DNA from 2 places in the Shewanella sp. SM29 genome. Region 1 is predicted to be linked to the other one. Evidence: riboswitches for the same ligand, from Rfam matches in the RefSeq annotation. Region 1 holds a riboswitch; the other holds the start of a gene.
What was found. A riboswitch is a leader RNA that binds a small molecule or an ion and turns the genes downstream of it on or off. The one in region 1 is predicted to bind cobalamin.
Positions count from the first base shown of each region.

Region 2: another riboswitch for cobalamin. It lies ahead of L5L77_RS11020 (TonB-dependent receptor); the one in region 1 lies ahead of L5L77_RS17130 (ABC transporter ATP-binding protein).

Region 1 is NZ_JAKKRN010000028.1:34,792-39,008, forward strand. It holds gene metH (methionine synthase) at 1-1,046, opposite strand, end outside; gene L5L77_RS17125 (histidine phosphatase family protein) at 1,315-2,040, shown strand; cobalamin riboswitch at 2,262-2,455, shown strand; gene L5L77_RS17130 (ABC transporter ATP-binding protein) at 2,555-3,430, shown strand; gene L5L77_RS17135 (FecCD family ABC transporter permease) at 3,427-4,217, shown strand, end outside.
Region 2 is NZ_JAKKRN010000013.1:61,379-65,595, forward strand. It holds gene rihA (pyrimidine-specific ribonucleoside hydrolase RihA) at 1-308, opposite strand, end outside; gene L5L77_RS11015 (hypothetical protein) at 543-1,985, shown strand; cobalamin riboswitch at 2,120-2,354, shown strand; gene L5L77_RS11020 (TonB-dependent receptor) at 2,463-4,217, shown strand, end outside.

The DNA.
Region 1 (4,217 bases):
ACTGGAATGTCCGGCAAAATACGTGGATCGTGACGGCTCACCGCTTCGCGGATCACGCGGATATGTTCAGGCGTACTACCACAACAACCACCGATAATATTGAGCATGCCTTCGCGCGCCCAATCTTCGATCACGTTCGCCATGTCCTCTGGGGTTTCATCGTAACCGCCAAACTCGTTCGGCAGGCCTGCATTCGGATGCGCCGACACATAACACTCACTGATGCGGGATAATTCTTCCACATAGGGGCGCAATTCTTTTGGCCCAAGTGCACAGTTAAGACCGATAGATAAGGGCTTGATATGGCGAAGGGAATTGTAAAAGGCTTCGGTCGTTTGGCCAGTCAGTGTGCGACCAGAGGCATCGGTAATGGTGCCCGAAATCATGATCGGCAATCTGTCTTTAGAATGCTGACCAAATAAGTCATCAAATACGGATTCAATCGCAAACAGCGCGGCTTTGGCGTTTAAGGTATCGAATATGGTCTCGACCATAATGATATCCGCGCCGCCCTCAATCAGCGCCTTAGTGGATTCTTTGTAAGCAGTCACTAACTCATCGAAGCTGACGTTGCGATAGCCTGGGTCGTTCACATCAGGGCTAATCGAACACGTACGGTTAGTGGGGCCTAACACACCGGCTACGTAGCGTGGAATGCCTGTGGCAGCAAAGGCTGCATCACAGGCTTCACGGGCGAGGCGCGCGCCGACTAAGTTAATTTCGGCGGACAGCGACTGCATGTCGTAGTCGGCCATGGCGATGGTGGTGGCGTTAAAGGTGTTGGTTTCAATGATGTCGGCACCGGCGTTTAAGTAGTCGGTGTGAATTTGTTTGATGATGTGAGGCTGTGACAAGACCAAAAGGTCGTTGTTACCTTTGACATCCGTATGCCAATCTTTAAAACGTTCGCCGCGATAGTCCTCTTCTTCCAGCTTGTAGCCTTGGATCATAGTGCCCATGGCACCGTCTAAGATCAGAATGCGCTCTGCAAGCTGTTTGCGTATGTCTGCCAATATCTGGCTGGCTTTAGTAGAGGGTATCGTCATAAATAGTTACCTTAAATACAGCTAAGTTAAGTCCAAAAATCGGCCATTGTTATGCTAAGTGCATTTTATTGTCGTCAGCCGACATTTTTTGAATACTTGTTCTTAAAATTTTTTTTGGACATTTAAACGTATAGACGTCCATAATACGCGACTTATGATTGTCAGGGCAAGATGAAAGTCAAAGGCATTAGGAGCGAGAATCGAGAATCAAGAATTTAGGCCCTTGGCTTGAGTTCCTAGTATCTAGCCCCTAACTAAAAAGGCATATATGAAACAAGTTCGATTGTTATTGTTGCGCCACGGTGAGTGTGAAGGCGGCGCTATTTTGCGGGGTCGTGTGGATATGCCTTTAAGCAAAAAGGGTTGGCAACAAATGTCGGCAGCAGTTGAGTCACAGGCCAGCGTGTGTAGCGCGATTTATAGCTCGACTTCACGCCGCTGCGCCGATTTTGCCCACGCTTTTGCCGCCGAGCTGCATTCGACGGCGGCACTGATATCTGAGTCAAGGCCATTGCAGGCGCAGTGTTTGTCGGGTTTACAGGAAATTGATTTTGGTGATTGGGACGGTTGTCGGCTCGATGACCTGTATCAACAAGAGGGCGAACACTTAGCGGCGTATTGGCAAAACCCTTGGCAAAATCCGCTGCCCAATGGTGAAACTATGGCAAGTTTTGAGTCGCGGGTGAATGGGACGATTGACCAGATACTCGCCGCCGAGTTTGAACGATTGACCCTTGACTCACATAAAATGGGTAATGAAAACAGTGCCATTAATGAAACCGCTGATAATATGCCTGCCACTCAAGTGTGGGTCGTGACCCACGGCGGGGTGATCCGTCACTTAATGGCGCGTGCCTTAGGAGTTGAACGGGCGGTAGGGTTTTATAGTCAACTCGATTTACCCGTGGCGGCCGTGGTGAGCATTAATGTGCTGCAAGATGAACAGGGTGCCTGCTATTGGCGTTTAGATTGGCCGAGTGGGCGCAGGTGTTGAGGCCTTATTTCACGACCTAGGCGCTATCATGTAGGCGTGATCGTTTGGCGAGAATAAGCTGATATGAAAATATTCTGATTTAAACAGCATTGCCTAATGGGATAGATGTAGGATAATGCTTTTCCCTGACGTTTGAACGAGATAGCGTATTACATGCGCAATGAGTGATAACGTCGCAGAAATAGGTGTTGGGAATAGACTCTCTTTGTTCGAATCGCTCCGTTGTTTTTATTCACAGTGGCGTTGTTAACAAAGAGCATATCAACCCAAACATAATAGGGAATCGGGGAGCTGCTCGTCAGTCAGCCCGAACTGTGCCCGCAACTGTGAGTAGTTTAAAGAAGCACCTAGATTCTAGAGCCTAGCTCCTTCTTTTCTACAAGTCAGGAGACCTGCCTATTTCTGTTATCGCTGCGTGCAGCCTTAGTTCTCGAGCGGGTGACTCGAGGGAGCAGATGACAATGTGCACAACCTTTTTTTATAAAGGTTTGGACTCGATAGGAGCGCCGCTTAGGTGAAACTTTCCGCAATCCAAACTAACAGCCCCGTGAATGACACTAACCCATCATCGAGCCCGTCAGTCGCGCTCAATGTGAGTCATTTGAGCTGGTGTATCGATGGCAAAACCATACTTTCCGGTATTAACTTTACGCTGCCAACGGGGCAGATGCTGGGGCTGATTGGCCCTAACGGTGCGGGCAAGTCCAGTTTGCTGCGCTGTTTGTATCGGTTTGTTCGCCCGACTCAGGGCAAAATTACCCTTTTCGATCAAGATATTGAGCGCTTGTCGCCCAAGGCGTTTGCCTGTCGCGTCGCCGTAGTGCAGCAGGATACACCGCACTATTTTGACCTCACCACAGAGCAATTGGTCAGCATGGGCTTAACGCCGCATAAGGGTATGTTCGATACCAATTCGAGCTGTGATACTGAGCGTATTGCTAAGGCTTTAGAGAAAGTAGGCTTGAGCCATAAGATGCACCAACAATATGAGCACTTATCTGGCGGTGAAAAGCAACGCGCCTTGATTGCCCGTGCCATAGTGCAGCAGCCGCAGCTTTTAATCCTCGATGAGCCAACGAACCACCTCGATGTGCGCTATCAAATTCAAATCCTCGAATTGGTGCGTAGTCTTGGGATTAGCGTGATTGCCTCAATTCATGATCTTAATTTAGCCAGTGCCCTGTGCGATAGTTTGTTGTTGATCCATAACGGGGAAGTCAGCGCTATGGGGACGCCAACCGAAGTATTAACCGAGGCGCGAATTAGCGATGTGTTTGGCGTGTGTGCTCAGGTATCGCCCCATCCACAACATAAAAAGCCCTTAATCAGCTATTTTTATGGTTACCACCATGTAGATCATGGCCTGAACGAGCGAGGCGAGGGTGGATGACTCAGGGGAGTAAACAATATTTCATCTCATATTTGGGGCGTATCGTGACACCGTTGACGAGACAACAACTGATGCTGCTCGTATTAGGTATCATCACTTTGATAACGCCTATTGCCGCGACGAGTTTTGGTGCGGCGAACATCAGTTTTACTGATGTTATTCAAGTGTTTATCAATAAGGCGACGAACCTCACTCAAGCCAATGGCATGACTGAGCGCATTGTGATGGAGCTCAGGCTACCGCGCATTTTACTGGCTTTTGTGGCGGGTGCGGGTTTGTCACTGGCGGGCAGTGTGTTGCAAACCGTGACTCGCAATCCGCTCGCCGATCCCTATTTGTTTGGCATTAGCTCTGGCGCGTCCTTTGGTGCTGTGGTGATGTTGACCTTATTCACTGGCTCTGGATTTTTTGATAATGCGGGCATGGCGGCACATTCTGGGCTTTTTAGCGGTTCGGGCGCCTTGTCTGGTTTGCTTTGGTTTAGCTTGCCCTTGGGCGCTTTTATTGGCGCCAGTTTGTCGGTACTGATAGTGCTTGCTTTGTCTGGGCTTGGGCTCAATAGCCAAGTGGAGCGCATGTTGCTCTCTGGTGTGGCGACCTCCTTTATGTTCGGCGCATTAACGAGTCTGCTGCTGTATTTCGCCAGTCCGCAGGCGACAGCCTCTGTGCTGTTTTGGAGTTTAGGCAGTTTCGCTAAGGCCAGTTGGTCCTTGTTAGTACTGCCGACACTGGTGATTGGTGCGAGTTTATTCATTATTTTAGGCATGAAACGGCAGATCATGGCGTT
Region 2 (4,217 bases), on a different contig from region 1:
GTAATGGCTTGAGGACTAAAACTTGGATTAGGCAATGCAGGGCCGTCGAGTCCGGTTTCACCATGGACATTGTCGGCAATGATTAATTCGCGAGCTAATGGCTTGACGGCGCCGCCAGCGACAGGAATATCACTGCGATTTAATAAGGTTAAGATCCGCAGGGTATTATTGAGCGTTTTATCCGGCGTTTGGTTACCGGCGCTGGTGGTGACGGCCAGTGGAACCAGCTCTGGATGGGCGAGAGCTAAAATGAGCGCAATAGCGTCGTCATGGCCGGGATCGCAATCCAGAATAATAGGGCGAGTCATACTGTTACTCCTTTAAACAGCGGTGATGGGGGCTTAGAATAGCATGCCATCAGTTAGGCGCTAGCCTGTGTAGGGGACTTGCAGAGTAAACTGTGAGCATTTTCGTCTTTTTATCAACAAGCTGCTAGAATTCTGCCCATTTTTGACATTAGGCGATGTTAGGTAAATCCATTCTCGCTCTGTCCGCTGCACAACATTGAATGACATCTCCAAGCAAATATAAGGAAATAAGTAATGCTCACTCATCGAATCACTTGGCCTAAGGTTTTACTCGTGGGCATGGTTGCCATGCAGATCTCTGGCTGTAGCGATCCTCAACCTATGGCCGTTGTGGAAAGTAATAACGAGTCATTGCTACAGTTTGATAACGGTAAACTCATCCAATTTAAGGAAAATCCGAGTCCACAGTATCGCCATATTCCCTGTGATTTACCCGCAGTCGAGACTGTGGTCACCAACAGTTCGGCCTTTGCGGCGTTAACACAATCTGGTGAGGTGATCACTTGGGGTGGCAGTTATGCTGGCGGTGATAGCAGGGAGGTGACGGAGCAGCTTAAGCAAGTTAAGCAAATCGTCCCAGTTAAGGACGGGTTTGCCGCGCTACGTCAAGATGGCACTGTGGTTTACTGGGGTAATGTAGGGAAATTGAGCCTCGACAAAGCCCTGCAAAACCGCATGACCAATATTACCAAGTTGTTCGCTAATCAAGAGGCCATTGCGGCCCTTGATGCTAATGGCAAGGTACACACTTGGGGTTATGGCCCCTACGGCGGCAATAGCTTACATGTGCAGGATCAATTAGTTGATGTTGTCGATATCTTTGCCAGAGGACGCAGTTTTGTCGCCCTCAAAAAAGAAGGTAGCGCGGTGATTTGGGGGCAGGTTGAAGAGTCGACCAATATGAAAAAGTTACTCCCGCAGCTTACGGATGTGGCGAAGATCGAATATTTTCAACACACCTATGCCGCCTTGAAAAAGGACGGCACTGTGGTGAGTTGGGGTTGGCGCAGTGATGCTTACTCGATCCGCAGCGCCTTAAAGGATGTGGCGAGTATGACGGCAAACAATTGTGCCTTTGCGATTTTAAGTCCTACGGGGGATGCGCATTTTTGGGGCGATGGGATTAACTGTGGTGTCGATTGGATTAAAAAAACCAATATCACAGGGGTAAAAGAGATTATCAGCATTGGCTCAGGCTTTTTATTACTGCGGGATAAGGCCGTGCCGCAAATAGTGGCCGACGATACTGATTACGCTCATATGTTTGGGTTTCACTATGCCCAAGAGATTCTTGATAAATATTGGCAGGAAGGCAGCATCATTACCCAAGGGCCTGCCTCCTTTGTGTTTACGCGTCCCGATGGCAAAGTGGTGCCTGTTGGTTATCGCGCCAACCGTGAAAATGTGGAGAAGTTGATTGCACGTATTCCGCGCCTTACTTGGTTAGATGGCGCAAATGACGGTTATGTTGGCATCAGCGAAAAGGGGGAGCTGGTCTCTTGGTCGATGAATTTGCCAATGTTCGACAAGTCGCCAGTGCAACCTGCTGACTCGTTAGTGATTAAACCGCTGGATTTTACTCCCGTTGCCCAATGCGAAACCCCTGAGCAGCGTCAGGCGATTTTGAGCAAAGACAGACCAAAACCTGCGGCAAAAAACTGGGATGGTGTTTTCTAGCTCATGTGAGTTTTCTCGCTAACTTGAGATTAATGGACTTTCATCCGTATAGACGTCTATAATGCGCGCGCTCAGGTCTGATATGCTCTGAGCCTTGTTGGGCGTTAACAGATTGTACGCCCTTTGAACCTAATTTTGAGTCAACCTTCTGTGGTGCTTACGATGATAGTGTCGTGAGATAATCGGGAAGCCAGTGAAATTCTGGCACTGCCCCCGCAACGGTAAAAGGTGAGAGAAGACCGCGTTTGATTGGTGTGTTCAAGAGTGAACCCGAAAGTCAGAATGTGAAAGGTCAGTCTCGCGTTAATCTAACTTTAATGGATTAACATAGCCTAAGTCCGGAGACCGGCCCTAAAGGTGTTTTTGAGATTTCGGTGGGCAGATCTCAAAATGCGATAATCACCGTCAGTATTTACGACTGAATTAACGGTATCGTGGCGTCAATGCCCCGTTTTCCTTGCAGGAGTTAAAGGTAAAATGGGAACAAATCCAACAAAAATCGCGCTGCTGATTGGCAGCCTTTGCAGTTTTTCAATTATCGCGCCCGTTATGGCGGCTGACGATACCAGCACAGCTAAAGTTGACGAGCATCTTGTCGTGATCGGCCGCTCTGATAAGACCCCCTTAAATATTGCCGCCAATGTGAATGTGATTGATGCAGCCGCGATTGAAATGAGTGGCGCGACTAATTTGACCGACGTCTTACGCGGTCAAAGCGGTATTCAAATTTCGGATAACAATATTGGAACTAGCTTTGCGATGCGTGGTTTTAGCGCCAGCACTGCCGTTAATAACACGCTGATTTTACTTGATGGTCGTCGTCTCAATAATATCGATATCGCCGCACCTAGCCTTAATGCCATTCCGCTTAATCAAGTGGATCGTATTGAAATTTTATCGGGTAGTGCAGGTGTACTTTATGGCGATCAAGCCGTGGGCGGGGTGATTAATATTGTCACTAAGTCCCCTGAAAATACTGGCGGCAGCGTGCAGTTATCCGGCGGCAGTTTTGATACCTATGAAGGTCGTGGTGATGTGTCTGGCGCGATCAACAAAGATTGGCGTTACTTTTTCACCGGTAGTTACAACCAAGGTGACAACTATCGCCAGCATAATGCCAACGAAACCGGCTCTATTCTTGGCCGCATTCAATATAAAACAGCCACAGACTCGTTCTTTGTTGAAACCAGCTACTACGATAACGATCGTGAAAATCCGGGCTCGCTTACTGAAAAGCAATTTAAAGACGATCCCCGTGCTTCATCAAATAAGGTAGAGTATGCCCACGAGATGACCACTGCGGCGCGAACGGGTTACCAGCATCAGCTTAATCAAAACTGGGCGCTGGCGGCGGATTTAGATTACAGCGATACCTTAGTGTCTTCTCTTAATTGGGGGGCGAACAGCCATAACACACGCTCACTGTTAATGTTTAGCCCTAAAGCGTTAGCGAATTACAGTACGCGTCAAGGCGAGCTAAACCTAGTCACAGGTTTAGACATCAGCCGTGGCAAGGCTGATTTTGACACTATGGCGCGCAGTAATGTGCAGCAAATGCAAAGCGCCTATCTACAAGCTACAGTGCCTTTAAGCCATACTTTAAGTTACGTTGTGGGTGGTCGTTATTCGCGTGTGACCGACGAGTTAGTCGATGGCAATGTCTATCCTAATGGCATGGATTTAGATGAAAATGCCCATGCATTCGAACTGGGTTTAAATTACCGACCAACTGCGGAGCACAGACTCTATGTGCGCGCTGATGATAACTTCCGTTTTGCTAAAGTGGATGAGCAAGCTTATACATCGCCGGGCGTATTTGGCTTAAAGCCGCAAACAGGCCGTTCCTATGAGGCGGGTTGGGATTGGGCTGTCGCTAGTCAAACCCTACGAGTCAGCCTATATCGTCTCGATTTAGAGGATGAAATTGTTTATGACTCGAGTGCAGTTAAACCCATAGGTGGAAATTTCAACGGTGCAAACGTCAATGCCGACGCTTCTCGTCGTTATGGCGCGGGTGCCGATTGGGATTGGCAGATCACTAAAGCGCTGCAGTTAGGGCTGGAATATAACTATACCGACGCCGAATTTACCGATGGTGCTAACGATGGCAAAGAGCTGTCTTGGGTGGCAAAACACACGGGACGCGGTTATGTCAGCATGGATTTTGCTGAGCATTTCCAAGTATTTGCCGAAGCTATCTACACGGGTGATCGTTTTATCGAAGGCGATAAC